Regions from separate parts of the Mediterraneibacter faecis genome, predicted to be linked through region 1. Evidence: riboswitches for the same ligand, from Rfam matches in the RefSeq annotation. Region 1 holds a riboswitch; the other holds the start of a gene.
What was found. A riboswitch is a leader RNA that binds a small molecule or an ion and turns the genes downstream of it on or off. The one in region 1 is predicted to bind lysine.
Positions count from the first base shown of each region.

Region 1 (16,016 bases):
GGAATCGTGATGGGGGAAATACCTCTTGATCCATTTGAAAACAGTATTCTACTGTCCATTCTCGGAGAATGTGCTCTGGCTTTGGAAAATGAAAAAAATGCCCGCGAGAAACAGGAGGCGGCTGTCCTTGCAAAAAATGAACAGTTGCGAGCGAACCTGTTGCGTGCTATTTCACATGATTTGAGGACACCGCTGACATCCATTTCTGGTAATGCCAGTAACCTTTTGTCCAATGGCGATTCCTTTGATAATGATACAAAAAAGCAGCTATATACGGATATTTATGATGATTCTATGTGGCTGATAAACCTTGTAGAAAACCTGCTGGCTGTAACCCGGATTGAAGAAGGACGGTTGAATCTCCGTATAACGGAAGATTTGATGGATGACGTGATTACAGAAGCGTTACATCATATTAACCGAAAGAGTGAAGAACATCATATTTCTGTTGAAAGCAAAGAAGAAATTCTTCTTGCAAAAATGGATGCAAAGCTTATTGTTCAGGTGATTATCAATATTGTTGATAATGCTATCAAATATACACCTAAAAACTCTCATATTGTTATTCGGACAGAAAAACGGGGAAAACAAGCGATCGTATCTATATCGGATGACGGAAACGGAATTGCTGATGAAATAAAGCCACGGATATTCGACATGTTCTACAGCGGTGCAAATCAAATTGCAGACAGTCGCCGAAGTTTAGGACTCGGATTATCTTTGTGCAAGTCCATTATTAACGCCCACGGCGGAGAACTTACTGTTTCAGATAATCTGCCGCACGGAACAGTATTCACATTTACATTACCGGCAGGGGAGGTCAAAGTATATGAATAAGTCACTAATATTAGTTGTAGAAGATGACACATCTGTCAGAAATTTAATTACAACAACCTTAAAAGCGCACGAATACCGATATCTGACAGCGCCCAATGGTCAATCGGCAATTTTAGAAGCATCTTCACACAATCCTGACATTGTTTTACTTGATTTAGGACTTCCTGATATGGATGGTGTTGAGATTATTAAAAAAATCCGTACTTGGTCAAACATGCCAATTATCGTAATCAGTGCTCGCAGTGAAGATACCGATAAAATTGATGCGTTGGATGCTGGTGCAGATGATTATTTAACAAAGCCATTTTCTGTTGAGGAACTGCTTGCCAGACTACGAGTCACGCAAAGAAGGTTATCGATGATGCAAAAAGTATCCCCTGTCGAAACGGTTGTTTTTGTAAACGGAAAACTTCGTGTGGATTATGTTGCGGGGTGTGCCTATTTGAATGAAGAAGAGTTGCATTTAACACCTATTGAATATAAGTTGCTTTGCCTGTTGACAAGAAATATAGGAAAAGTTCTGACCCATACTTTCCTTACGCAAAGCATTTGGGGAAGTAGTTGGGATAATGATATTGCCTCCCTTCGTGTGTTTATGGCGACACTTCGTAAAAAAATCGAGAAAGAACCGAACTCTCCACAATATATCCAAACACACATTGGCGTGGGGTATCGGATGCTGAAAGTTGAGTGAACTTCACAACATTTATTATAATCAGTGAGGTGGCGGATATCTTTTCAAGTAATAATGAATAGAATATATCACTCTGTAAAAGAAGTTATAAGGTAAGCGAACAGATTGGTATAGCTTGTTAAAAATATATCAAAATCACATTGTTATTTTCCTTAAGGTGTGCTATAGTATATTTTAGTTGTGAATCGGAAAAATTAGGAGGAAAAAACAATGAACTTAAGAGAAAAATACGGTGAGTGGGGTATCATCCTTGGAGCAACAGAAGGCGTTGGAAAAGCATTTGCAGAGAAAATCGCATCTGAGGGAATGAGTGTTGTCCTGGTAGGAAGAAGAGAAGAGAAACTTCAGGAGCTTGGAAAGAGTATCAGCGAAACATATGGTGTGGATCACATGGTTATTCGTGCAGATTTTGCACAGTCCGACTGTACTGACAAGATTTTTGAAGCAACAAAAGACCTTGATATGGGATTCATGAGTTATGTTGCATGTTTCCATACATTTGGAAAATTGCAGGATACTCCGTGGGAGAAGCATGAGCAGATGATTAATGTTAATGTTATGACATTCTTGAAATGTTTCTATCATTACATGGGAATCTTTGCAAAGCAGGATCGTGGAGCTGTAATCAATGTGTCTTCTTTGACAGCAATCAGTAGTTCACCATATAACGCACAGTATGGTGCAGGAAAATCTTACATTAAGAAACTGACAGAAGCTGTGGCGGCAGAATGTGAGAGTACAAATGTAGACGTTGAGGTTATCACGTTAGGAACAACAATTACACCAAGTTTGTTAAGCAATCTTCCAGGCGGTCCAGCAGGAGAAGCTGTTATGAAGGCAGCTATGACACCGGAAGCTTGTGTAGAGGAAGCATTTGACAATCTTGGCAAATCTCTTTCTGTTATTGCAGGTGAGCACAATAAAGCAAATGTTCATAATTGGCAGGCAAATAAAACAGATGATGAATATATCCGTTATATGGGTTCATTCTATTCTAACAACTAAAAAATCAGATTTTAGATGAATCATCTTTCAGTGATTATAGTAGCTGTTTCTCTGAGTAGGGGAAACAGCTATTTTGTTTATGGGAAATATATAACTTTAAGTATCTTTAATGATAACGATATGGTAAGATGAAGTTAAGGAATAGGAGTTTTAGCCACATCATTAGGAGTAGTTGCTTTGACAGGATGCGGAGCCGAAAAGACATCCGATAAAGGAAATCAGGGTTATCGAACATTAGATGAAATCAAAGAAAGCGGTGAAATTAATATTGGAGTTTTCTAAATGAAAATTATTATAAAATAAGTCTGGCTTTTTTAAATAGAATGTGATAATATAGTAATGTTTGATAGAGGCGCGGTGATATGAGTATCCGCTGACGAGAGTCTTGGGAAGACTGTCAGTGAGAGAAAGGAGAAGCCGCCGAAGGAATGATATTCCCAGATATGATTCCTGGGCCGGATGTAGAAGATACGCCGGACTGTCACAGGTGTGGAGAGCTATCGATGACGTTAGAATTATTATGCCATGGGTGACTCACCAGCAGAGAGTGCCTATGGCATTTTTTGCGTTTAGAGAATCCCAGGCAAAACCCACTATGCTTACACACAAACTTAACAAACATAAGTTTATAGGAAAGGAAAAAAGAAAATGAGAAACAAAAGAAAAATGGGGTATGTGTTTCTGATGTCTCTGCTCATTCTGTGTTGTAGTTCAACAACAGTATTTGCCGCAGATACATCTGCCGAGTATGTACCTCAGCTCTATGCAACAATCTGGTCTCTGGTGCCGCCGGTCATTGCAATCGTACTGGCACTTATTACAAAGGAAGTTTATAGCTCCTTATTCGTTGGAATTTTAATCGGAGGTGTATTTTGGTCAGGATTTAAACCGGAAGCTACAATTTTACATGTATTTCAGGATGGAGTAGTGGGAGTACTTACAGATTCTTACAATATGGGTATTCTGGTATTTCTGGTAATTCTTGGTGTTATGGTATGTATGATGAATAAAGCCGGTGGTTCCGCAGCATTCGGACGCTGGGCGAAAGAGCATATCAAGACAAGAGCGGGTGCACAGCTTGCAACAATCGCACTTGGAGTGCTGATTTTTATTGATGATTATTTTAACTGTCTTACAGTTGGGAGCGTTATGCGTCCTGTAACAGACAGCCACAATGTATCCCGTGCGAAACTTGCATATCTGATCGATGCTACGGCAGCACCAATCTGCATTATTGCACCGATTTCTTCCTGGGCAGCAGCAGTAACAGGATTTGTTAAAGGGGAGGATGGATTTTCAATTTTTATTCGTGCAATCCCATATAACTATTATGCAATTCTTACAGTTATAATGATGGTAACACTGGTTCTTGCAAAAGAAGATTATGGTCCGATGAAGGCGCATGAGAAAAATGCGATTGAAGGGGATCTTTTTACAACAGGAGACAGACCATTTGAAAATACATCCGAAAATGCGATTTACAATAAAGGAAAAGTAATCGATCTTGTATTCCCGATTCTGTCACTTATTGTATGTTGTGTCATTGGTATGATTTATTCTGGTGGGTTCTTCTCAGGAACAGGCTTTGTAGAGGCTTTCTCCGGAAGTGATGCATCGGTTGGACTGATGCTTGGAAGTTTCTTTGCAATGGTAATTACAATTGTTTTTTATGTAGTAAGAAAAGTTCTTCGTTTTTCGGATTCTATGGCTTGCATTCCGGAAGGATTTAAGGCAATGGTTCCGGCTATCCTGATTCTTACATTTGCATGGACTCTGAAAGCAATGACAGACAGTCTCGGAGCAGCTCCATTCGTAGCTTCTGTAATGAATTCAGCAGCAGGCGGATTGATGAACCTTCTCCCAGCAATCATCTTCCTTGTAGGATGTTTCCTTGCATTTGCAACAGGTACTTCCTGGGGAACATTCGGAATTCTGATTCCAATCGTAGTTGCAGTATTCCAGGGTACGAACGAGACAATGATGATCATCTCAATCTCAGCTTGTATGGCCGGAGCAGTTTGCGGAGATCATTGTTCACCTATTTCAGATACAACAATCATGGCATCCGCAGGAGCGCAGTGTAATCATGTGAATCATGTATCCACGCAGCTTCCATATGCAATGACTGTAGCAGCGGTTTCCTGTATTACATATGTGATCGCAGGTATCTTGCAGAATGCAGTCATCTGTCTCGTGATCGGAATTGCTCTGCAGATTGGAGTTCTGCTTGCAATCAAAGCAATCACAAAAGATCACACAGGTAGGGTGAAAACAACAAACTAAAAACCAGAGAGAAAGCGAGGAGTTGATCCTCGTTTTCTTTTTACAGAAATGTAGTAAAAAAGGACGAAATGAAAAGCTTGTTAAGCGGTTCATTTCGTCCCTGTTTGTTTTATGAAATCTTATTTATCCAGATCTTTTCCTGTCAGCATCTTATATGCCTGAAGGTATTTCTCAATCGTCTTATCTACAATTTCCTGTGGAAGTGTCCAGTCGTTGTCTGGATTTGCTTTCAGCCAGTCACGGGCAAACTGTTTGTCAAAAGATGGCTGTCCATGTCCGGCTTCATAACCGTCAGCAGGCCAGAAACGGGAACTGTCAGGAGTGAGCATCTCATCTCCAATTACCATATTTCCATTTTCATCAAGTCCGAACTCAAATTTTGTATCTGCAATAATGATACCTTTGCTCAGAGCATATTCGGCACATTTCTTATAGAGAGCAATTGTGTTGTCGCGAAGTTTCTCAGCGAGTTCACGTCCTCTTCCAGGGTAATATTTTTCAAGGTGATCAACGCTCTGCTCGAATGAAATGTTCTCATCGTGATCTCCGATTTCAGCCTTTGTGGAAGGTGTATAGATTGGTTCAGGAAGTTTGTCAGATTCCTTTAATCCTTCCGGAAGTGCGATTCCACAAACAGTTCCATTTTCTTTATAGCTTTCCCAGCCACTTCCAGTGATATAACCACGAACGATACACTCGATTGGAAGCATTTCGAGTTTCTTACACATCATAGATTTTCCATCATATTTCTCCTGCTGGAAGAACTCCGGCATATCTTTTACATCAACAGAGAGCATGTGGTTAGGAAGAATGTCTTCTGTCAGATCAAACCAGAATTTGGACATCTGAGTCAGGACAGTTCCTTTCTTTGTAACTTCATTGTTGAGAATCACGTCAAAGCAGCTGATGCGGTCTGTAGCAACCATGATTAAGCTGTCTCCATTATCATAAATTTCACGAACTTTACCTTCTTTGATTGGTTTTAATTCCTGCATTTTTTCACCTCATAGAATTTTCTTAGAATTTACAACGTAACCGTACACTTTTTAGGGGAAACTGTCAAGCGGGCTGAAAACGTGGGAAGAGAGGTGTGAAAAATCATTGAAGAAGGAAAAATGTGGAAAATTGTGTTTTTTGTATAAAAACAACGGAAAAATAAAGAGAGTGATTGTGGAATACGTTAGATAAAAAGTAAAAAAAACAGAATGTTTTTGAGGTATCATAAACAAATCAGATATTATTTAATAAGAAATTATTATAGTAGAAAAGGCAGTTACACAGAAGGTGAAAGAGAATAGTAAAAAGAAATATTGACATCTATGACATATTGTAATTAAATTAGTATGTCTATTTATATAGAAGAAACGAGGGAATAGAATGATGCAGAATCATAATCAACAGAAAAAAATTGCGCTGATCAATGACTTTACAGGCTTTGGCAGATGCTCAATTGCGGTACAGATGCCGATTATTTCAATGCTGAAAGTGCAGTGTTGTGCAGTGCCTACCTCGATTTTTTCAAATCATACCGCATATGAAGATTATTATTTTACAGATTATACATCAAATATGGAAGCATATATTGAACAATGGAAGAAGCTGGATTTGAAGTTCGAAGGAATTTGTACTGGTTTTTTGGGATCAGCAGAACAGATTCGGATTGTCAGTGAGTTTATCCAGTATTTTAGAGACGAGAATACAGTGGCTGTGATCGATCCGGTGATGGGGGACAATGGGGAGGCATATTCGACTTATACGGAAGAAATGTGCAGACAGATGATTCAATTAGTCCGCTATGCGGATGTAGTTGTTCCAAATGTGACAGAGGCATGTATCTTGACAGGAACACCGTATAAGGAACGGTGGACAACGAGAGAGCTGGCAAAGATGGCAGAACAGATTGTGCAGACCGGACCAGAAAAAGTTGTGATTACAGGAATTCCACAGAAAACGTATGTATCCAACTTGTGCTATGAAAAAGGCAAAGGATACGAGATGATCCGTACACATAAAGTAGGACATTCCAGATGTGGTACGGGAGATATTTTCTCTGCAATCATTGCAGCAGATGCAGTTAATGGAGTGGAATTTACAAAATCTGTCCGAAAGGCATCCGCATTTATAAAGAAGTGCATACAAAAGTCAATTGAAATGGAAATTCCGTTGACGGATGGTGTCTGTTTTGAAGAATTAATGGGACTATTGAAATAAAAGAAAATTAAGGAGTAAACAAAAATGAATTTAGAAGAATGCTATGAAGTAATGGATAGTAACTATGATGATGTGATGAGAAGACTTGGAAGTGAAACACTGGTCCGTAAATTTGTATTGAAGTTTTTGGATGATACAAGTTTCCAGGGATTAAAAGAAGGACTTGAAAATCAGGATGCAGAACTCGCATTCCGAAGTGCACATACATTGAAAGGCGTGTGCATGAATCTTGGATTTACAAAGTTATTCGAGGTCAGCTCAGCATTAACAGAAGAGCTTCGAGACAAAGAAATCAAAGAAAACACTACAGAGATGTTTGAAGAAGTAGAACGAGAATATACCCGAACAATAGAAGCAATTAAAGGATTATGTTAAGAAGTAGACAATTGAAAAAATATAAATTTTTTCTGCCAGTAGAAATTTATCTGCTGGCAGTTTTTATAGTTGCACCACTTGCAGCGTATACTCCTTCAGCAAGGCCTGTATCAACGGAAACAACAGGTTTTTTATATGTTTTCATGATAAATTCCTTCAATGCTTTCGTGTATTACATATTATCTAACCACATTATGGAAAAATGTATAGAAATCAAGAAAAATCCTTATAAAGTGAATGACAATTCATCCAAGCAGGGTGTAGAATAGTAAAATAATGGCTGAATAGTGATTGGAAAAGGAGAAAAGGCATGCTTCAGATACAACATATTTGCAAGGAATATCGAACAGGTAATCTGATACAGAAAGCATTGGATGATGTCAGTCTGAATCTCAGAGATAATGAATTTGTTGCTATTCTGGGACCGAGTGGTTCGGGAAAGACAACGCTTCTGAATATCATTGGTGGTTTGGACCGATATGACAGCGGAGATCTGATCATCAATGGAATATCAACGAAGAAATATAAAGACAGAGACTGGGATTCTTATCGTAATCATACGATAGGATTTGTTTTCCAGAGTTATAATCTGATTCCGCATCAGACTGTTCTGGCAAATGTTGAATTGGCACTTACGATTTCGGGGATTGGCAAGTCCGAGAGAAGGAAACGTGCGACAGAAGCGCTTGAAAAGGTTGGTCTGGGTGCGCAGCTTCACAAGCGACCAAGTCAGATGTCCGGAGGACAGATGCAGCGTGTTGCGATTGCCCGGGCATTAGTGAACGATCCGGATATCCTGCTTGCAGATGAACCGACAGGTGCACTGGACAGTGATACAAGTGTGCAGGTCATGGATCTTCTTCAGGAAGTAGCGAAAGACCGTCTGGTTGTTATGGTTACACATAATCCGGAGCTTGCAGAGCAGTATGCGACAAGAATCGTTACATTAAAAGATGGTGTGATCCGTTCAGATACAGATCCGTTTGAAGTAGATGAAACGACGATGGGAGTGGCAGAACACAGGAATATGGGAAAATCCTCGATGTCATTTCTGACCGCTTTAGCTTTGAGTTTTAACAATCTGAAGACAAAGAAGGCACGAACGCTTCTGACTTCATTTGCAGGCTCAATCGGAATTATCGGAATTGCATTAATTCTGTCTCTATCTACAGGTGTGAATCAATATATTCAGAACGTAGAGGAAGAGACGCTTTCAGAATATCCTCTACAGATACAAAGTACAGGCTTTGATCTGACATCCATGATGGTCGGGATGGACAGTGCCTCTGCGGACGATAAAAAAACAGACAAAGAGAAGTCAGATACAAAGGAAAAGTCAAAGGATCAGGTTAAAGTAATTCAGATGGTGACGAATATGTTTTCCACAATGGATTCAAATGACCTTGGTGCTTTGAAGAAGTATCTTGATACTGGCAAGAGTGGAGTGGAACAATATACGAATGCTATAGAATATAAGTACAGCATTTCTCCGCAGATTTATAAAAAAAATAAAGACAGTATCCGTCAGGTGAATCCAGATCAATCCTTTTCAGCCATGGGGTTGGGTTCTTCTATAAGTACGAATAGTATGATGTCATCTATGATGAGTACAGATGTTTTTTATGAGATGCCGGAAAGCAGTAAACTTTATGAAAATCAGTATGAAGTGGAAAAGGGGCGTTGGCCAGAGAAATATAATGAATGTGTTGTGGTTCTGACTTCGAATGGCGGAATGAGTGATTTTATGCTTTATACATTGGGACTTCGTGATCCGCTGGAGCTTGATGAGATGATCCAGTCCTTTATGAAAGAGGAAAATGTTACTACACCGGATGATCTGGGAACTTATTCTTATGATGATATTATCGGAACAAAGTTCAAGCTTGTGAACAGTTCTGAGTATTATGAATATGATAGTCAGTATCAGGTCTGGAAAGATAAGACAGATAATGAAGATTATATGAAATCACTTGTAGCGAATGGGGAAGATCTTACAGTGGTTGGTATTGTGAAACCCGCTGAAGATGCGAAAGCCTCATCTCTGAGTCCGGGAATTGCATATCCTACATCATTGACGAAACATGTGGCAGAACAGGCAGCAAAAAGTGAGATTGTGAAACAGCAGCTGGCAAATCCGGATGTTAACGTATTTACAAATAAAAAATTCGGAGAGAAAGACAGTGAAAATGGATTCTCCATGGATTCTTTATTTACGGTTGACGAAGCAGCACTGCAGAAAGCATTGGGATTTGACGCAAGTGCGATGAACAATTTAGGAAATTCTCTGGATTTTGGGAATTCGTTAAATCTCAGTGAATCTATGAATTTGTCAAAAGCATTTCAGACAGGAAGTAATACGCTGGATCTGTCGGGACTTGTGAATCCAGATTCTCTGAACTTAGATCTTTCCGGAATGCCGCAGATGAATCTGGGAGAGATCGTTTCGAATCTGGATCTGAAGGTATCACCGGATGGTATGAAACAGATGGCTTGTGGACTGCTGACGGGATATCAGAAGTATGCAAAGACACATCCAGAGGCAGATTATTCAGGTCTTGGAGAGGATTTTACAGCATTTCTTAAGACAGATGCAGCAAAAAAGATTATTTCTGATAATATAAAAGATATCATAAAATCAAGCGGAATTGTGACGATTACAACCGAGAAAATACAGGAATTGATCAAAAATATTATGGCCGGATACGAACAGTATATTACGGAAAAAGGATATACAGATCCGGATCAATTTGATGAATATTTGATGGAATATCTTCAGACGGATGAAGCGAAGAAAATAATTTCAGATTGGATGTCAGAAGTTATGCCGGAAGATCCGAAGATTGAGATAACACCGGAACAGCTTGAGAAACTATCAGATGATCTTGTGAAAGGTTATTTGGCATATGCTTCAGAGAATGGTCTTCCGGATCCGTCTAAGATGGGAGAACATTTCATGGCTTATCTGCAAACAGATGATGGAAAGAAGCAATTTCAGGAAGGTCTGTCAGCAATGATCGATATGGATCAGTTGGAGAGCCAGGTGTCAAAAATCATCGGAAACTATATGAATCAGGCAATGGGGGCTATGGGAAATACGATTGGTCAGGCACTTGAGACACAGGTGTCCTCTGCAATGACACAGATTATCAGTCAGATGACAACAGAGCTTGAATCTGCAATGAAGCAGATGATGACCAACGTAGGAACGCAGCTTCAGAACACCCTCGGAAATGCAATGCAGATTGATCCGGCAGCATTTGCAGATGTATTTCAGATGAATATGACGGAAGATGATTTGGCGGAGCTTATGATGTCAATGAGTGGGAAAGGCTTGGCTTCTTATGATAGTAATCTGCAGAAACTGGGATATGTAGATTTTGCAGTCCCGTCTGCTATTAACATTTATCCAAAGGATTTTGAAGGAAAGGAACAAGTAGTAAAGGTTCTGGACGATTATAATAGCAGGATGGAGGCAGAAGGGAAGGATGAGCAGGTCATTACTTATACCGATGTGGTTGGAACTTTAATGTCCTCTGTCACAACAATCGTAGATACGATCAGTTATGTGTTGATTGCATTTGTAGCGATTTCTCTTGTGGTATCTTCCATTATGATTGGTGTTATTACCTACATCAGTGTGCTTGAGCGGAAAAAGGAAATTGGAATATTAAGAGCAATCGGTGCGTCAAAGCGAAATGTATCACAGGTGTTTAATGCAGAAACGTTTATTATCGGACTTTGTGCAGGAGTGATCGGAATCGGACTAACATTGTTACTTCTGATTCCTGGGAATGCGATTATTCACAATGTGGCAGATAATGCGAAGGTAAATGCAGTTCTGCCGATTGTTCCGGCAATCATACTGATTTTATTAAGTGTTGTCCTTACATTACTTGGTGGATTGATTCCATCCAAGAAAGCAGCAAAGAGTGATCCTGTGACAGCACTTCGTACAGAGTAGGGCACGGGTGAGAAGAATGGAAAATTTAGTTTTTAGTCTGAATGCAACCGTACCAATCTTTTTGATGATGGTACTGGGAATGCTGTTCAAAAAGCTTGGCTGGATGGATGAAGAGTTTGCAGCAAAGATGAATAAATTTGTCTTTCTGATTCCATTGCCGGTATTGTTGTTTGGTGATCTGGCAAAAGTTGATTTTAAAGAAGTGTGGAATATCAGGTTTGTGATTTTCTGCTTTGTAGTAACATTTATCTGCATTACAATTGCTGCGCTGGTATCTTGCATCTGGAAAGACCGTTCCATCCAGGGTGAATTTATTCAGGCTTCGTACCGGAGCAGCGCAGCACTTCTTGGGATTGCATTTATCCAGAATATTTATGGAAATGCAGGGATGGCGCCACTTATGATCATAGGAAGTGTACCACTTTATAATGTGATGGCGGTTATCGTGTTGTCCTTTTTCCATCCGGAACGAAAGGCAATTGATAAAGCTGTATGGATGAAAACGTTAAAGGGGATCGTGACCAATCCAATCATCATTGGAATCGTGGCTGGTCTGATCTGGTCAGCCTGCAAGATTCCAATGCCGGCAATTCTTAATAAAACGGTGACAAGTATTGGAGGAATGTCTACACCAATGGGGCTGATGGCAATGGGAGCTACCTTTGATTTTAGGAAAGCACTTGGAAAGATCAAACCGGCTGTGACAGCAACAATTATGAAGTTGATCATATTTGTGGCAATTTTTCTTCCGATTGCTGTGAAACTGGGATTCCGTCAGGAAGAACTGATTGCAATCCTTGTAATGCTTGGATCTGCAACAACAGTAAGCAGTTTTGTTATGGCAAAGAATATGGGACATGAAGGAGTTTTATCATCAAGTGTAGTGATGCTGACAACATTGTTCAGTGCATTCACGTTGACAGGATGGCTGTATGTGCTGAAAGCGTTTCAGCTGGTATAGGAATAGGAAATTCACATCTTGTTGCGATGGAGGATAAAAATGGCTGTTGGTCGCACATAGTACGAACAATAACAAAAAATGTTGGAAAATGGGGCGTTGTGGGAAAAAGTTCTTGCAACGTCCCTTGTTTTATGCTATACTACGAACGTTGCTAAAAAACACGTATGCGGATTCCTTCCAAGGTGCCTAAGTCGAGACAGGAGTTTCGTCCGGTTGCGAAGGAGAGTAAAACATACGGAAGAAAAAAACCAAATGGAGGAGAATAACATGAGCGTTATTTCAATGAAGCAGTTATTGGAAGCAGGTGTTCATTTTGGACATCAGACAAGAAGATGGAACCCTAAGATGGCTCCATACATCTACACAGAGAGAAATGGTATCTACATCATCGACCTGCAGAAATCTGTAGGAATGGTTGACGATGCATATAAGGCTGTTTCTGACATCGCTGCAGAAGGCGGTACAGTTCTTTTCGTAGGAACAAAGAAACAGGCACAGGATGCAATCAAAGCTGAGGCTGAGCGTTGCGGAATGTATTATGTAAACGAGAGATGGCTTGGAGGAATGCTTACAAACTTCAAGACAATCCAGAGCCGTATCAAACGTCTGAAAGACATCGAGAGAATGGCAGAAGATGGAACATTCGAAGTACTTCCGAAGAAAGAAGTTATCGAAATCAAAAAAGAGTGGACAAAGCTTGAGAAGAACCTTGGCGGAATCAAAGACATGAAGAAACTGCCAGACGCTATCTTCATCGTAGATCCTAAGAAAGAAAGAATCTGTGTACAGGAAGCACACACACTCGGAATTCCGCTGATCGGTATCTGTGATACAAACTGTGATCCAGAAGAACTGGATTACGTAATCCCAGGTAATGATGATGCAATCAGAGCTGTAAAACTGATCGTTTCTAAGATGGCAGACGCTGTTATCGAAGCAAACCAGGGTGCAGCTGAGGATGAGTATTACGAGGAGGCTGCAGAAGCAGCAGAAGCTGAAGAGGCTGTAGAAGAGTAATATCAGTTCTTGATATGAAAGAAAATGCTTCAGCCTGATTATCAGGTTGAAGCATTTTACTTTATAGAAATAGTTCTATAGAGAAAAGCATATGTTACTGCTTATAGTGACACACACATTATGAATAATGGAGGAAAATTATCATGGCAATCACAGCAGGAATGGTAAAAGAGTTAAGAGAAATGACAGGCGCTGGAATGATGGACTGTAAAAAAGCGCTTTCTGAGACAAACGGAGATATGGACGCAGCTGTAGAGTTCCTTAGAAAGAACGGACAGGCTAAAGCTGAGAAAAAAGCTGGAAGAATCGCTGCAGAAGGTATCGTTAAGACAGTTGTTAAAGATGACAAAGTTGCTGCAATCGTAGAAGTAAACTCTGAGACAGACTTCGTTGCAAAGAACGACGAGTTCCAGGGATTCGTAGAAGCAGTTGCTAACCAGGTAGTAGATTCAGAAGCAGCTGATCTTGATGCATTTATGGCAGAGGCTTGGGAAGCTGATACAACAAAGACTGTAAAAGATGCTCTCGTAGAGAAGATCGCAGTTATCGGAGAGAACCTGAACATCAGAAGATTCGAGAAAGTTGCAGCAGACAACGGTGTGGTTGTTCCTTACATCCACGGTGGCGGACGTATCGGTGTTCTTGTTGTTGCTGATACAGATGTTGTTAACGACGAGATCAAAGCAGCACTGAAGAACGTAGCTATGCAGGTAGCAGCTATGTCTCCGAAGTATGTATCCCGTGAGGAAGTATCTCAGGATTACCTTGATCACGAGAAAGAAATCCTTCTTGCTCAGGCTAAGAAAGAGAACCCGGAGAAACCGGAAAACATCATCGAGAAGATGATCATCGGACGTCTGAACAAAGAACTTAAAGAGATCTGTCTGCTTGATCAGGTATACGTTCAGGACAGCGACCTTACAGTAGGAAAATACGTTGATAAGGTAGCAAAAGAGAACGGTGCAAACGTTAAAGTTACAAAATTCGTTCGTTTCGAGACTGGTGAAGGAATCGAAAAGAAAGTTGATGACTTCGCAGCAGAAGTTGCAGCTCAGGCTGGAATGTAAGCGTCTAGCACAAGCACGGCGTATATAAAAAGAAATCCTCGACACAAGTTTACTTGTGATCGGGGATTTCTTTTTATATGCATCGTGCGACGCACGTATAGCGAGATGAAGCGAAGCGGAATCGAGCTAAGCGTGCTTGTGCGGATGTCTTGGTGCACCTACAATGCACAAGCTGTACCTAGACCAAAACCCCACAAATTTACTTGTGATCGAGGATTTCTTTTTATATGCATCGTGCGACGCACGTATAGCGAGATGAAGCGAAGCGAAATCGAGCTAAGCGTGCTTGTGCGGATGTCTTGATGCACCTACAATGCACAAGCTGTACCTAGACCAAAACCCCACAAGTTTACTTGTGATCGAGGATTTCTTTTTATATGCATCGTGCGACGCACGTATATAATGCCTAAGAAAAGACTTGACTTTCAGATATTACAAGTGTAAGATTTAAGGAAATAAAAGCGTTGAAAGAAAGGGGTATCTATGAAAAAAAGACGGAAAAAACAAAGCACTAAAAAATCTTACACTTGTAGGATTTTTGGATTAATAATGGCTATAACAGTAATTGCTGTTTCAGGAGGTGTTTTATTAAAAAGGACGATAACGGAATCACCAGAAGACACACTTATGGAATATATGAACCATATTGAAAAAAAGGAATATGAAGTAATGTATACTATGATAGATTCAGATGAAAAAGTTTATCTGACAAAAGAAGAATACATACAACGAAATTCTAAGATATACGAAGGAATAGAGGTCAGTGACATTAAAATCAGTCATATAGCTGTGAAAGAGAAAAAAGCAGATACAGTTACGCTTTCGTATGAAACATCATGTAATACAATTGCCGGAACAATACAATTTGACAATATGGCGGAACTGAAGAAGACGAAACAGGGATATAAATTAGTATGGCAGGATAGCCTGATTTTTCCAAATTTAGAGAGTGATGATAAAATAAGCGTTACTACCTCAAAAGCGGAGCGAGGAGAAATATTAGACCGGAATGGTAAAATGCTTGCAGGAAAAGGTATAGCGACATCGGTTGGTATTATACCGGGAAAGCTGGAAGACAGGAATGTATCTCTTGAAAAAATAGCAGAGTTATTGAAGATAGACGTAGAAACAATAAATAACAAACTTACAGCAAAGTGGGTGAAAGAAGATTCTTTTGTACCAATTGAAACTATTCCGAAAGTAGAAGAAATAGATTTAATGAAAATACAGCCAGAAGAAAAGACACTTGAAGAGCAGGAGCGTCAGAATAAACTTCTGGAAATTCCGGGGGTTATGCTGTCAGATGTGGAAGTTAGATCCTATGAGTTAGGGGAAGCAGCCGCTCATTTAATTGGTTATGTACAATCTGTAACGGCAGAGGATTTGGAAAATCATCCGGGGGAAGGATATACAAACGAAAGTGTAATCGGAAGGTCTGGGTTGGAAAAAATATATGAAAAGCAATTAAAAGGAAAAGATGGTTGTGATATAAAGATTCTAGATAGCGATGGGGAAGAAAAAGAAGTTCTTGTAGGCACTTTTAAAGAAGATGGTAAAGATATAAGATTGACGATAGATTCTGACTTGCAAAAATCATTATATGAG
Region 1 is NZ_AP043803.1:1,106,546-1,122,561, forward strand. Features, by position in the region: gene ACZ47Z_RS05215 (ATP-binding protein) at 1-837, shown strand, start outside; gene ACZ47Z_RS05220 (response regulator) at 830-1,531, shown strand; gene ACZ47Z_RS05225 (7beta-hydroxysteroid dehydrogenase) at 1,742-2,536, shown strand; lysine riboswitch at 2,876-3,044, shown strand; gene ACZ47Z_RS05230 (Na+/H+ antiporter NhaC family protein) at 3,185-4,819, shown strand; gene ACZ47Z_RS05235 (phosphoribosylaminoimidazolesuccinocarboxamide synthase) at 4,939-5,814, opposite strand; gene ACZ47Z_RS05240 (pyridoxamine kinase) at 6,197-7,030, shown strand; gene ACZ47Z_RS05245 (Hpt domain-containing protein) at 7,055-7,405, shown strand; gene ACZ47Z_RS05250 (ABC transporter ATP-binding protein/permease) at 7,716-11,366, shown strand; gene ACZ47Z_RS05255 (AEC family transporter) at 11,383-12,327, shown strand; gene rpsB (30S ribosomal protein S2) at 12,595-13,344, shown strand; gene tsf (translation elongation factor Ts) at 13,488-14,411, shown strand; gene ACZ47Z_RS05270 (penicillin-binding transpeptidase domain-containing protein) at 14,895-16,016, shown strand, end outside.

Region 2 (16,016 bases), 1.4 Mb from region 1:
GTAAGTATGACAACTCTGCGGTCGTACTCGCCCACCGGTGCGACAGAAAGCACCATTCCTGTCAAAACGATCTGATTCACGATGAAAGTCACCTTCTTTCTGCTATATTTGTAAAGATGTTGGAGACAAAACCCACAACTACGATGCCTGCGGATGCTTCGTGCAACGCATTTCCAATATCTTCTAATATATCCGATTTCGCGTGTAAATACAAGGAGATGTTCTAGGAGGGATTTTTTTGGATATGAGTTTTGCTGGATGTTTGACACATGTTAAGATTTTGGAAAACCAGACCAAGAGAAACTTGCTATAAATCATCTATTTAACCTTGATTCCCTGAATCTGCTTTTCAATTATTCCCATATCATATTCTTCAGCGTATTAGCGACTTACATCGCTAGATATGCTAAAAAGCGGCAGCCACCAACCTCTCAGTCAGCAGCTGCCGCTCTCATCATTCTCTTTTTATTCTTTATCTTCAAAGGCTTCTTTCATCTTATCCATGAATCCTTTTTTCTTGCCTTTTTTCTCTGATTTCTCAGATTTTGTAGCAAGATTGTCATGCTGATGAAGTGTATTTCCACTGAGCTCATCGAATTTTCTCAGAGCCTCTTTCGCCTCTGCACTTAATCTCTCCGGTGTCTGGATCACTAATGTTACATAATGATCTCCTCTTACCTGAGTATTTCTAAGGGATGGAACTCCCTTTCCTTTCAGACGTACTTTTGTATCTGTCTTTGTTCCCGGTTTTACTGTGTAGAGAACGTCTCCGTCTACAGTTGGAATCTTCACATCGCCACCGAGTGTAGCCACTGCGAAGGAAATCGCAACGGTTGAGAAGATATGCATATCCTGTCTCTGGAAGATTGGATGTCTGGATACGTTAACCTCAACGAGGAGATCTCCTCTCGGTCCTCCATTAACTCCCGGTTCTCCTTTTTCACGGATGCGTACGCTCTGTCCGTTATCAATACCTGCCGGAATCGTAACTTTGATCTTCTTTCTGCTGGATGTATATCCTGTACCTGCACATTTCGGACATTTCTCTTTCACGATCTTACCGGAACCACCGCAGTTCGGACATGTTTGTACATTCTGTACGGTTCCAAAGAAGGACTGGGATGTATATACGACCTGACCTTTACCACCGCACTTTGGACATGTCTCCGGTGATGTTCCAGGCTTTGCACCTGTGCCGTGACAGTCTTCGCAAGGATCTTTCAGTACAAGATCCAGTTCTTTCTCGCATCCGAAGACAGCTTCCTCGAATGTGATGCGGATGCTCTTTCTGATATTAGCCCCTTTCATAGGACCATTGCTTGCGCCGCCTCTTCTGGAGCCACCGAACATATCTCCGAAGATATCTCCGAAAATGTCGCTGAAATCTGCTCCATTGAAGTTAAATCCGCCACCGAATCCACCTGCTCCGCCGCCGGCACCGCCATCAAATGCAGCGTGGCCGAACTGATCATACTGACGACGTTTGTCAGCGTCACTCAGAACGGCATAGGCTTCGGAAGCCTCTTTGAACTTTATTTCTGCTTCTTTATCCCCTGGATTCATATCTGGATGGTACTTCTTCGCAAGCTGGCGGTATGCTTTCTTGATTGTAGCATCATCTGCATCTTTGCTTACGCCGAGCACCTCATAATAATCTCTCTTTGCCTCTGCCATAACACAAATACTAACCTTTCTGTATCTCTTTCTTAACCTCAAGAAATTCTACGAAGCTACAAAGCTCCGTAGAATTTCTCTTCATGCTTCATTTATCTGATGCCCTGCTGCCTGTTTCTCTTCTGTCTTACCGGCATCTTTTCTATATTTTAGACTTCTTTGTAATCTCCGTCTACAACATCATCACCCTGGAAACCATCCGGAGCCGGACCAGCTTCTGGTGTAGGACCAGCCTGTGCACCTGCACCTGCTGCAGCACCTGCCTGCTCATACATCTTTGTGAACAGTTTCTGTGCGCTCTCCATCAGTTTTTCCTTCGCAGCTTTGATCTCTGCTACCTGCTCTTCTGTTGTGTTCTCCGGAGCAGATTTTGCAAGGATATCTTTCAGTGCCTGAACGTCAGCCTCTACAGCTGCCTTCTCTGTAGCATCGACTTTGTCGCCAACCTCTTTGATTGCCTTCTCTGTCTGGAATACCATAGCGTCTGCTTCGTTTCTTGTATCGATTGCTTCTTTACGTTTCTTATCCTGAGCCTCGAATTCAGCTGCTTCTTTTACAGCTTTATCGATATCGTCATCAGACATATTAGAACCTGCTGTGATTGTAATATGCTGCTCTTTACCTGTTCCAAGATCCTTAGCAGATACATTTACGATACCATTTGCATCGATATCGAATGTAACTTCGATCTGCGGGATTCCACGTGGAGCCGGCGGGATTCCATCAAGTCTGAACTGTCCGAGGGACTTGTTGTCTCTTGCGAACTGTCTCTCACCCTGTACAACGTTGATATCTACAGCTGTCTGGTTATCTGCTGCTGTTGAGAAGATCTGGCTCTTCTTTGTCGGGATTGTTGTATTTCTCTCGATCAGTCTTGTAGCTACACCACCCATTGTCTCGATAGACAGTGACAGTGGAGTTACATCAAGAAGAAGGATGTCTCCTGCGCCTGCATCTCCTGCAAGTTTACCACCCTGTACGGAAGCACCAAGTGCTACACACTCATCTGGGTTAAGGGATTTGCTAGGCTCTTTGCCTGTCAGTCTCTTAACTTCTTCCTGAACAGCCGGAATACGTGTTGATCCACCAACGAGAAGTACCTGTCCAAGCTCGGAAGCTGTGATTCCTGCGTCAGAAAGTGCACGTCTTACCGGTTCCTGAGTTTTTTCTACGAGGTCTCTTGTCAGCTCGTCGAATTTAGCTCTTGTAAGGTTCATATCGAAATGCTTCGGTCCTTCAGCTGTTGCTGTGATGAACGGAAGGTTAATATTTGTTGTTGTTGCACTTGAAAGCTCTTTCTTTGCTTTCTCTGCAGCTTCTCTTAATCTCTGAAGAGCCATCTTATCTGCAGAAAGATCTACGCCTTCTTTTGCCTTGAAGTCTGCAAGCATGTAATCTGTGATCTTCTGGTCGAAGTCATCTCCACCAAGTCTGTTGTTACCGGCTGTTGAAAGTACTTCGATAACTCCATCACCAATCTCGATAACAGATACGTCGAATGTACCACCACCAAGGTCGTAAACCATAATCTTCTGCTCTTTCTCGTTGTCAAGACCATAAGCAAGTGCAGCTGCTGTAGGCTCGTTGATGATACGTTTTACATCAAGTCCTGCGATCTTACCTGCATCTTTTGTAGCCTGACGCTGAGCATCGTTGAAGTAAGCCGGAACTGTGATAACAGCTTCTGTTACTTTCTCACCAAGGTATCCTTCTGCGTCTGCTTTCAGTTTCTGAAGGATCATTGCAGAAATCTCCTGTGGAGAATATTTCTTATCGTCAATATCTACTTTATAATCTGTTCCCATCTCTCTTTTGATGGATGAGATTGTTCTTGCTGCGTTTGTTACAGCCTGACGTTTTGCAGGCTCACCTACAAGACGCTCTCCTGTCTTTGTAAATGCTACAACAGACGGTGTTGTTCTTGCGCCTTCTGTATTCGCGATAACTGTTGGCTGTCCACCTTCCATAACGGCTACACAGCTGTTTGTTGTACCAAGGTCAATACCAATAATTTTTCCCATGATAAATTTCCTCCTCTATCTAATCTCTGAATCTTGTTAAAAATCAAATTAGTTTGCTACTTTTACCATGCTGTGTCTTACAACACTCTCACGGTACATGTAACCTTTCTGGAATTCTTCTGCGATGATGTTCTCACCGAGCCCCTCATCTTCCACATGCATCACTGCGTTGTGGAAATCCGGATTGAATTCCTGACCAACTGCCTCGATTGGTTTTACTCCAACGGATTCCAGTGTAGTCATAAGCTGTTTGTAGATCTTCTCCATTCCTTCTACGAACGGAGCATTCTTCTCCTCCTCCGGTACGGAACCAAGTCCACGCTCGAAGTTGTCTACAACCGGAAGAATCTTTTCTATGATATCTTTCGCTCCGATCTCGTACATCTGGGATTTCTCCTTCTCAGATCTCTTGCGGAAGTTATCAAACTCTGCCATCTGACGAGTAACGCGGTCTGTGAGTTCCTCGATCTTCTCGTCTTTCTTGTCCTTCTTCTCTTTCTTTCCGAAGAACTTTTTCTTACCTTCTGATGCTGCTTCTGAATCTCCTTCAGTCTCAGTTGCTTCCTCTGTTGCTTCTTTCGCTTCAGCCTCAACTCCCTGGGCATCTTCTGTTTCTACTGTCTCTTCAGCTTCTGCCTGCTCTTTTGCAGCCTTTGCTTTTGCCTCTTCAACAGCTTCTTTTACCATATCTTCTTTGCTCATGTTCTCTGTCACCAGCTTTCTACCTTCCTATTATTACTCTTTGGGTTCTTTATTATAAATCGCATCCAACTCACTTTGCAGCGTTTTCAGCGTCTTCATGACATGTTCATAATCCATTCTCTTCGGACCGATGATTCCAATCGTTCCTTTCATACCTTCTCCCAGCTCATATGTGGCGGTAACAACACTGCAGTCTTTCATGGTCTTAACCGGAGTTTCATCTCCGATGTAAACCTGTATGCCGTTGTTCTCCTCACTTGCCAGTGTCTCTGTCACCAGATCTGCCAGCTGCTGTTTCTCTTCAAATGCACTGATGATCTCCTGTGCGCTCTGCTTATCACTAAGCTCCGGATATTTGAAAATATTCGTTGCGCCGCTTGTGTAGATCTCCATGTCATTATCTACATGAATGATCTCTGCCACTGCATCCAGTACATGACCGACAACCTCGCTGTGGATACCAGCCTGTTCTTTCAATCTGGCAATCAGACCTAATGTAATCTGATCAATGGATAATCCATTCAGTGTCGTGTTCAGAAGCATATTCAGCTTCAACAGATTCTCATTACTTAAGGTTTCTCCAACTTCAATGATCTTATTCTTGATCACATTACCACCAAGTACGATGACTGCTACGATCTGTTCTTCATCCACCTGTGATAGCTGAATGAACTTCAATGTGTTCCGGCTGTTGACCGGTGCGGAAACCATCGTCGCATAATTGGTGTTCGAAGCAAGAACCTTTGCTGCCTGCTGGAGTACCTTCTCGACCTTATCGGTCTTTTCAAGAAGTGCATCCTCTCGTCTGCTGATCTCCTGCTCCTTGTTCTCCATCAGAAGATCTACATAAAAGCGATATCCCTTATCTGATGGAATTCTTCCTGCCGATGTGTGTGGCTGGAAGATGTAACCAAGATCTTCCAGATCTGCCATCTCATTCCTTATCGTTGCGGAACTTAATTTCAAATCTGTGTATTTTGAAAGGGTTCGTGATCCGACCGGTTCGCCAGTCTCCAGATAATTCTGTATGATGGCTTTCAATATCGTAAGTTTTCTTTCACTTAATTCAGCTTCTACAGACATCTCTGTGTTCCCCTTTCTTCTCATCTTTGTTTGTTATTAGCACTCTTTGTTTTTGAGTGCTAACACCTTACAGATACTAAGATAGCACCTCGATTTCTGTTTGTCAACACTGATTGTTATTTTTATAAGTTTTTTATTTTCTTCTTATTTTATTAATAGGATGCTTTTTGGGGGAGGGAATGTGATTTTATAGAAATGTTGTTGACTTGGATTGTAATTTTGTGAATTCCGGGCAAGCTTATAGCCAAATCATAAGTTGACTTGAATTATGATACATAAAATCCAGGTCAAAGACAAGTTTATTTAACTTACACTAATTGACCTGGATTTTAAAACCTGCTATCTATACTATCCCCTGATCTGTCCGTTTCCGAAGATAATATACTTTGTTGTTGTCAATGCTTCGAGTCCCATCGGGCCTCTTGCATGAAGCTTCTGTGTGCTGATTCCGATCTCTGCACCGAATCCGAATTCGAATCCATCTGTAAATCTTGTTGATGCATTTACATAAACCGCTGCCGCATCGATCTCATCCTGGAATCTCAATGCATTGTCGTAATCCTTTGTAATAATGGATTCAGAATGTCCTGTATTGTATGTATTGATATGTGTGATTGCCTCATCGATGGAATCAACAATCTTTACAGAAATAATTGCATCCAGGTACTCTGTTCCCCAGTCTTCTTCTGTTGCCGGAATAATCTCTGAACTGATTGCCTGTGCTCTCTCATCTCCACGTATCTCTACACCATGTTCCTTCAGTCTTGTTACAATCTTCGGCAAAGCTGCATCTGCTATCTTGGAATGAATCACAAGTGATTCACATGCATTACACACACCAAGGCGCTGTGTCTTTGCATTTTCAATAATATCTGTTGCCATCTTAATGTCTGCTGTCTCATCAACATATACATGACAATTTCCGGTTCCTGTCTCAATTACCGGAACCGTACTGTTTGCGACAACATTTGCAATGAGTCCCGCTCCGCCTCTTGGGATCAGGACGTCGATCCAGCCATGCATCTTCATCATCTCATTTACAACTTCTCTGCTTGTATCTTCCACAAGAAGGATGAGATCCTGAGATAACTTCTCTTTGCGGAGTCCTTCCTTGATTACACGGGTAATTGCCCGATTGGAATGGATCGCATCACTTCCTCCGCGAAGAATTACCGCATTTCCAGTCTTGAAGCAAAGTCCGAATGCATCTGCTGTCACATTCGGTCTGGATTCATAGATAATTCCGACAACGCCAAGCGGTACGCGTTTCTTTCCGATACGAAGCCCGTTCGGTCTTGTCTTCATGCCAAGCACTTCTCCGATGGGATCATCAAGTGCTGCAATCTGACGCAGACCTTCTGCCATGTCTTCAATTCGCTGTTCCGTCAGTGCCAATCGATCAATCAAAGACTGCTTCACGCCTTTCGCTTTCGCAGCTTCAATATCCTTTGCATTCTCCTGTAAAATCAATTCTCTCTCTTCTACAAGTTCATTCGCTACTGCGAGAAGCCCTCTGTTCTTTGCCTTCGTTCCAAGCTTTGCTGCCTCACGGGATGCACTCTTTGCAAGTCTTCCAAGCATCTGCATATATGTCTCCATTTTATTGCTCCTTTCATCAGCCTGCCGTTAAATATCTCTATCAGTTTCCATTCAGGAATGCCTCGGCATTTCTGCAATCCTGCCAGAGGCTATGTCGAGAGTATACCACACACCTTTTCTTTTTTCTATATTATATCAGTATTTTGCTTTATCTTTTTCACGTATTAACGTATTAGTGCATTTCTGTGAAAACAAACATCAGATGTTTATTCCGATGTTTGTTTTCTTATTCTATAATATTTTTCATCCAGATATCTCTTAAGAATCCGCCATATTTTTCCTTCGTAAGCATCTTCTGATACCCCTGTTTCATGACATTTGATCTGCTGAAAACATTTTCCGGATGCACCGTACAAAGCAGGTAGCGATATCCCATCTGTCTCAAATCACCTTCCGCGTGCTGCATCATTTTATATTGTAAATAGTGCCCTCGAAACTCTGGTAATACAGCCGCCGTATCCATCATAGCACAAAGCTTCAGTTTCTCTTCCTCCATTCCAAGATCATATCCCAGATTATCCGGGTGAGCGCCCGGTAAAATTACGAAAAACATAGCTCCCGCCTTGCCCTCTTCATCAACAGCAAGATATAAAAGACCTCGTTCCTTCTTCATCCAGAAATCAAATTCTTCATACGTTTCTGCAACAAACCATTCCGGAACGTTCATCCCCTGGTCTACCTTATTCACAATTTCGTACGCTTCTCGTAAGCGCTCTCTTCCAACGCGAATTATCTTTATCATCAATAAATCTTCCTATTTTGTAATCACTTCTGTTCATTTATGTCTAATGCTTATACACTAAAATTATTTTTACAGTTCTTGTAGTCCTGCAAAAAACAATTCATAAGGGTCATCCTCTCCTGTAAGCACCGGTGAATTCTCTCCGCCACCATTCGTACTGCGCTTCATTGCGGCATAAAATTCATCTCCCGCCTGCACAATATCCATCGGATAAAGTTCATAACCCGTCTCACGACATACAGAGCAGAATCCTCCAAGAGGATCTTCTGCATCCCTTGTCTTTATGAACTGTTCTCTTAATTTATCATCATGTCTTGCTTTGCGCTGTAATTCATCTAAAGCTTCTACTGCGTTCATCTCTTTCTCCTCATTCTGCTCTGTTTTTCGTGGTATTTGTTTCAGCCTCACTTCCAATATGTGTTTAAGTATTCCTCTGTTTGCTCCTCTGTTAATTTATACTCTTTCCGAACATTATTAAACGTCTCTATTCTAGAAGCATTCAAATTTTGACACGTTCTAATAGTTGCTGCTATTCCTTGCTGAATTCCATCTTTCACTCCATCATCATACATTTCCTGTATTGCCTTACACATATCTACCATCTCCTCCTTCTGCTCTGTTTCACTTGGTATTTGTTTCATGTTCAAAAATGCTTTCATCGCCTGACTTGTTTCATAATCAACATTCTGAAAAAACTTTTTATTTTCATCAATATAGTGTTTCAGTTCTTCCTTACTGTCCCTATATCTTAGCATAGTTAATATCACTTGTAAATCATCCGAAAATTTTTCAACATCTTCCAATCGTTCTGCGTCTACAAGATTGATTTTATAATTGGGAAGATATTTCTCCAAAATTTCTTTCTCTTCTTTCGTTCCTTCCAACCGAAACATATCATACAGATCAACAGGTCCATCCCACGGTTCTGAACCATAATAAAAGACTAATGAAATAATCGGTATCAATCGATCTTTTTTTCGAAATCGCGACAGATATTCTCCTGCGGTAAGATGCTCTAACGACTGACCTGCTTTTTTATTCTGCTTTCGTCGGTCATTAAAGTTTTTCCAATTATTCCGAATCTGTGTTTCGTAATCCATTCCATCATAAAGCATTACCTTGTGCGGCATTGCATAATGAACCTTATCCTGTGATTCATTTGCAAGTAACACAAGTGTAGCCTGATTTCGCCATTTCATAATGATATCGCGGTATTTTTTCATGTTTTTTGTTTTCCCGGTCCGATTTTTCACACTGACAGATGAAACAGGATTCACTTCTTCCAAATCCTCTGGCAATATCACCTGCCTTCCACCATAAATCACACCATTAAATAAATTCGCAAATCTTTTCTTCTCACTTAGCCAGATATTCACATTAACATCTGCTTTTCCCATAGACGCTTCCTCCTGGTTTCTTATTCTTTTGTTATTTTGTAACTCATCAAAATGGAATCTCCTGCTGATACAGCCTTGAATATGAGATAAAGTTATCCTTTCGATAACACATTCAGACAAATGAAATATAGAAAATATACGTCTGAGATTTTGATGTGGATTTACTATAGCAGAATAAAATAACAATGTCAACGTAAAAAAGCTATCAACGACGATATTCAACTCCATTCGTTGTTATCGTAGTTGATAGCTTCCTTATTTCACTTCATTCTTCCCCGACTCCAAGTCTAACGCCCAGAAATTCCTCTGTAAATTTTCTCCGCTGTCATCGGCAGTTCTCTAATGATCACTCCTGTCGCGTTCTGGATTGCATTGCTGATTGCCGGTGACGGTGTATTGATTACGATTTCTCCGATAGACTTCGCTCCGAACGGTCCTGTCGGCTCGTAGCTGCTCTCGAACTCAACACGGATTGTTCCGACATCAAGACGAGTCGGGATCTTATACTGCATCAGGGAATTGCTGAAGTTCTTTCCCTTTTCGTTATATACAACATCTTCATACAGTGCCATACCGATTCCCTGTGCGATTCCGCCTTCCACCTGTACACGCGCAAGGTTCGGATTTATAACTGTTCCGCAGTCTACGACTGCTACGTAATCGATCAGTTCAAGTACACCTGTCTCTTTGTCGATCTCAACTTCTGCCATACCAACCATGAATGGCGGTGGAGATACCGGTGAGGAAAATGCTTCACTTGCGGAAAGTGGTGCGTTACTGAAACACATTACATTATTTCCAATCTGACTTCTTGAAATCTGCTTTCCTGTTGCCAGCTCTGTTACATATTCTCCATCGAAATCTACATCTTCCGGCTTGCATCCGAGATACTCTGCTCCACGCTCGCAGATTTTCTTGCGAAGGGATTCACAAGTCTTAACAACTGCCTGTCCTGTTACATAAGTTGTACTGGATGCGTATGAACCACAGTCGTATGGAGAGATGTCTGTATCTACTCCGAATACAACAACTTCTTCCGGTTTACATTCAAGACACTCTGCTGCCATCTGGGCAAGGATCGTATCGCATCCTGTTCCCATATCAGTAGCTCCAATGATCAGACTGTAGAATCCGTCATCATTTACTTTGATTTCAACCGCACCTGTATCTACTGCTGAGATTCCAGATCCCTGCATGGACATTGCAACTCCGACGCTGCGTACTTTTCCATTTCCCATATCACGGTATGGATACTTTTCATCCCAGTTGATCATTTCTTTTGCTCTGGCAAGACATCTGTCGAGTGTACAGCTGTTTGTAACTTCGCCATAATAAGCCGGCATCTTATCGCCCTGGCGTACCATGTTCTTCTCACGAAGCACTGTCGGGTCCATTCCGAGAACTTCTGCAAGTTCATTTACAGCTGATTCTACAGCGAACTGTCCCTGTGTTGCTCCGTATCCACGGTAAGCTCCTGCTGACATAACATTTGTATAAACGACATCATATGTAAAGCGAAATGCTTCTGTCTTTCCATAAAGTGGAATGGATTTGTGACCGGAAAGACCTACGGTTGTCGGTCCGTGCTCACCAAATGCTCCAGTGTTGGAAAGTGTATAGAGATCGATTGCTTTAATATTTCCTTCTTTATCCGCTCCCAGACGTACATGAAGTTCCATCTCATGACGCGGTGAAGAAGCGATCAAAGACTCTTCTCTTGTGTAAATGATCTTCGCCGGTTTTCCTGTCTTCCATGTGACAAGTGCCGGATAAACTTCGGAAACTACAGTCTGCTTCGCACCGAATCCTCCACCGATTCTCGGCTTGATCACACGTACTTTGCTCTTCGGAATATCGAGTGCATGAGCAAGGATTCTTCTTGCATGGAACGGAACCTGTGTAGATGAAACGACATTTAATCTTCCGTATGCATCTAAATATGTATAAGTACGGAAAGTCTCCATCATCGCCTGCTGGTTCGCCTTTGTATGATAAACGCGATCGATCACGTGATCACATTTTGCAAGAACTGCTTCTACGTCTCCATCTCCACATACATCATGTGCACAGAGATTTCTCTTGTTGTCTGCGCCAACCGGGCAGAGGCTTCTCCAGTTATCTTCCGGATGCACAAGGATTGGATTATCCTTTGCTGTACGGAAATCAAGTACCGGTTCAAGAACCTCATACTGGATCTTCACAAGCTTCATCGCTTTCTTAACTGCTTCCTCTGAAGTTCCTGCCACGATTGCAGCTGCATCTCCAACGAAACGTACTCTCTGGTCAAGGATCAGACGGTCATACGGACTTGGTTCCGGATAGGTCTGACCAGCCATTGTAAATCTCTTATCCGGACAATCTTTATATGTAAGAACACATTCGATTCCAGGTACAGCCTCAGCACGTGCTGTGTTAATATCCTTAATTAATGCGTGTGCATATGGACTTCTGATCACTTTAACAATCAGACAGTCTGACGGTGCAAGGTCATTTGTATAAACACTTTTTCCTGTAACAAGTGCAGCAGCATCTTTCTTTACGACAGGACGGTTTACAATCTTCAGGGATTCTATAGCTTCTCCTTTTTCCTGATTGCTGTGGACAAATTCCGGTTTCTCAGGAATCAGATTCTGAACTTTATCTATTCTTTCCATTCTTACTCCTCCCCGCCCATTTTCTTTACTGTAATGTTAACTGCTGTATTTCTGACTTCCATATATTTCTGGATTGCACGAAGCTGTCCCATGTATCCTGTACAGCGGCACAGATTTCCTGCCAGATATTCTTTGATTTCTTCTATAGAAGGGTTCTTCAATTCACGAAACATTGCGAGCACGTTCATAATGAATCCAGGGGAACAGAATCCACACTGCTCCGCACCTTCCTGTGCAAGAAATGAGCCGAATTCTGCTGCTTCTTTCTCCACACCCTCAAGTGTTGTCACTTCATGTCCGTCAATGCTTGCTGCAAGAACAGAACATGACAGGCGGGATTTTCCATCGATCCATACTGTACACAAACCACAGTTTGTTGTCTCGCATCCACATTTTACACTCTTACATCCAAGATCACGCAGAAGGTTCAAAAGGACTGTATCTGCAGCGATCTCTGTACTTACTTTCTTTCCATTCAGGGTAAACTGTACTTCCATCCTATTTCTCCTCCGCATTATATTCATCTAAAATTGAGCGCATCTCTCTGCGAAGCAGAACCTCCGCAAGGTGCTGTCTGTACTCCGCACTTCCGCGCATATTGCTTCCATAAGTAAATTCTGCTGCCACACGTTTTGCATACTCTGTGAGCTGCTCGTCTGTAGCATCTTTCGGGATCTCCCACTGCTTTTCAAGCAATGCCGCTTTCATCGGTCTTGCTCCTACCGAAAAGAACCAGGACTCCTGACCTCTGTAAATTCCTGTTACGACAGAACATGTCAGTACTGGAAAATCTGTCTTTGTCTGACGAATTGATTCATAACGGAATTTTCTCTTGCTCTTTCTGACGATCACGGATACAAGAATATCCTTATCTGCTTTTCTGTTTACAAACTCAGAAAGTCGAACAGTTCCTCCATTATATAATTCCACAAATGTATCCAGTGCCAGTAATGCAGTCAGCACATCAGAAAATCCGTATCTTCCATAGATACTGCCTCCAACTGTTGCCTGATTTCTAAACTGAACTCCAACAATATGACGAAGGCTTTCTGCAATTCCGTCCCCATAGAATTTTCTCAGCCCCTCATGCTCTTCCAGCTGGCGCAGTGTACACATTGCTCCAATGCGGAATACATGGTCTGTCTCCTCAATCTCATTCAAACCAAGTTCCGACATATCAATGATTGTCTTCACTCTTGCATTTCCTAATCTCATCCACATCATACCGCCCATGATACGACTGTTTCTTGCCTGATTCAGCTCGTAAGCCTCCTCCAGTGTCTTAACTTTCACGTAATTACCGATTGTTAACACAGTAGGTCTCCTTCCTATCCACATACCTTTTCCAAGGATCGCGGTTCTCATCCTCGCAATTTTCTCTTGTTATCTTATGTCGTTTCTTGCGATTGTTTTTCAAAAAACAAACATACAAGCATAAAAAAAGTGCAAATGAAACAACTTTGTCATTCACACATCTAGCGAATTAATGATATCATATATATAAGAAAAAAGTCAAAAAATCGGTTATACTTTATTATAATCAATTTTTATAAGGTGTACTTATAACCCGGGTACTATAAATAAGAAAGAAATCCAGAAACCATGTTGACATCATTGTACCCTCGGTGTTATTATTTGCTTAAACACGGAAACGTAGATAGAGGTTGCATTTTTCATAAGTAAGGTGACGGATGTGTCAGGAACAGAAGAACTCATCGGAAAGGGAAAGATGCCGAAAGGGTAAGAATCCTGAGTTCTTGTTCTTGGGCATGACGTGAATAGCGGCATGACTGTCATCGCAAGATGGAGAGCTATCTGAATTATACATAATGTATATTTTGGGACGGCGCATCTTGCCGTTTCTTTTATGTTTATTTACAGTTTACGCATTCTTGCATAGATGTATATTAAACAGTTACTGCTCATGGCTATTATAATTATCGTTCACAAGGAACTTATGCGCAATAACCGTTACTGTTCACACGATGTGCGACCAGCAACGCATCTCGCCATTTTAAATCGCCTTTGGCGATGGGGCGAGATGCATTCAAGTCAAAACACGCATCCTCCGTGTCAATCAGCGAAGTGATTGACACGGGAGTGAACAGTAACCAATAACCTGCTGTGACCAGTAATACTTTGTTTCACCATGTTGAAGGAGGATAAAAAGAATGGCAATTTTTAAAGGCGCAGGTGTAGCGATCGCTACTCCGATGAAAGAGAATCTTGAGGTCAATTATGACAAATTAGATGAGATGTTAGAGGAGCAGATTGCAGGCGGAACAGATGCGATCGTCATCTGTGGAACAACAGGTGAATCCGCTACTATGACAGAGGAAGAACATGCAGCAACAATCCGTTTTGCAATTGAGCGTGTGAACCACCGTATCCCGGTCATCGCCGGAACAGGTTCTAATTGTACAAGAACAGCGATCCAGTTATCCAAAGAAGCTCAGGAAGATGGAGCTGACGGAATTCTGCTCGTTACACCATATTATAATAAAGCAACACAGAACGGACTGATTGCTCATTACACAGCAATTTGTAATGAAGTAAATATTCCGGCGATTCTGTACAATGTACCAAGCCGTACAGGATGTGGACTTCAGCCACAGACAGTTGCAACACTTGTGAAAGATGTTGAGAACATCGTAGGTATTAAAGAAGCATCTGGAAATATCAGCACAGTTGCACAGATCATGCATCTTTGTGATGGCAACGTTGATCTTTACTCAGGAAATGATGATCAGGTTGTACCGCTTCTCGCACTTGGCGGAATCGGAGTTATCTCCGTTCTCTCCAACGTAGCTCCGGCTTACGTGCATGACATGTGCTACAAATTTTTCTCAGGAGATATCGCAGGTAGCCGCAAGATGCAGTTAGATGCACTTCCACTGGTTGATGCTCTCTTCTGTGAAGTGAACCCGATCCCGGTTAAGGCTGCTCTTAACATGATGGGAAAAGAAGTTGGAACTCTTAGAGCACCTCTGACAGAGATGGAAGATGCACATAAAGAAGTTCTGAAAAAAGCAATGATGGATCTTGGAATTCTGTAAGAGAACAAAGAAAGGAAGAAGTGATTTTGAGGTCGCTTCTTCCTTTTTTATAATTGCCTGATCCGGCGTTTCTCTTGGTATTAACATCACATCATATCGCCCGTAACCGCTTTCTCTGTTGGACTTTACTTCATAACAATCTCTTAATTCTACCAAAAGTCCCAGAACGAATCCATGATAGAAACGCTCCGGCTGACTTTTTCCTGACGGATGTCTTCCTGTATCAAAACTGTTGAATGTAGCTAGTGCAACTTCATTCATATAAGTATTCATCTCTTTCACATTCCCCCGAAGCATCGCTTGGATAAATGCGTTATAATTTGATTCAGAATTAGAGAACCATCCTTGAAACATTTCTTGAATTTTCTTTATTTTTTTCTTGACATTCATCACTCCATAAGGTATACTTAACAAGTCGCTTGAGTTAAGCGACAACTGAATAGGGGATTGGTCAAATGGTATGATAGGGGTCTCCAAAACCTTTGGTGGGAGTTCGATTCTCTCATCCCCTGTAAGCCCAGTAATCGTTATGATTGCTGGGTTTTTTGTTTTTCCCAGTAAATACAAGGGTTCTAGGATTCTAGCATATTAGAATAATTCTCATAAAATGGTGAAAATATACGATATTAGAAAACTATGCAACACGAAATGCAACACGAAAATAGAAGAAAATGATACAATATTAAAGCCCCAAAGCGAACTGCTCTGGGGCATCTTTTCTACTCAATCCAAGCCTGGAACTTATCCACGAATCTCTTCTTGTCCCCCGCATAACCGTCTGCACCGTTGGTTTTTAACGTGTCGATCTGCTCACCGTAGAAGTTAGAGTTATCTCTAACAGAAACTCTGTAATGAACCATCTTGTACTTATATCCATCCGGTGTGATGTAGTACAGCTCAATAGCAAGAATCTCTGAACCATCTCCGAGGATTCCGTTCTTTTTATCATTCAGATCATAGCTATTGCCGAATGTAAGATACGGAAGCCAACCACTCTTTCTTGTGTATACTCGACAACGGATACTTCCCTTGCTAACTTTGATCGCAAGCCACTTGATTGGAACATTATCACCTTTTCCAGCCCAATC
Region 2 is NZ_AP043803.1:2,498,054-2,514,069, forward strand. Features, by position in the region: gene recO (DNA repair protein RecO) at 1-56, opposite strand, end outside; gene dnaJ (molecular chaperone DnaJ) at 466-1,674, opposite strand; gene dnaK (molecular chaperone DnaK) at 1,824-3,695, opposite strand; gene grpE (nucleotide exchange factor GrpE) at 3,744-4,397, opposite strand; gene hrcA (heat-inducible transcriptional repressor HrcA) at 4,431-5,480, opposite strand; gene ACZ47Z_RS11735 (glutamate-5-semialdehyde dehydrogenase) at 5,829-7,079, opposite strand; gene ACZ47Z_RS11740 (GNAT family N-acetyltransferase) at 7,306-7,821, opposite strand; gene ACZ47Z_RS11745 (hypothetical protein) at 7,891-8,178, opposite strand; gene ACZ47Z_RS11750 (Rpn family recombination-promoting nuclease/putative transposase) at 8,226-9,218, opposite strand; gene ACZ47Z_RS11755 (xanthine dehydrogenase family protein molybdopterin-binding subunit) at 9,506-11,872, opposite strand; gene ACZ47Z_RS11760 ((2Fe-2S)-binding protein) at 11,875-12,369, opposite strand; gene ACZ47Z_RS11765 (FAD binding domain-containing protein) at 12,371-13,186, opposite strand; lysine riboswitch at 13,523-13,694, shown strand; gene dapA (4-hydroxy-tetrahydrodipicolinate synthase) at 14,044-14,928, shown strand; partial or broken gene ACZ47Z_RS11775 (PD-(D/E)XK nuclease domain-containing protein) at 15,007-15,318, opposite strand; tRNA gene ACZ47Z_RS11780 (tRNA-Trp) at 15,370-15,440, shown strand; gene ACZ47Z_RS11785 (glycoside hydrolase family 25 protein) at 15,648-16,016, opposite strand, start outside.
Region 2: it holds a riboswitch for lysine, as region 1 does, so the genes downstream of both, dapA (4-hydroxy-tetrahydrodipicolinate synthase) here and ACZ47Z_RS05230 (Na+/H+ antiporter NhaC family protein) in region 1, are expected to answer to the same signal.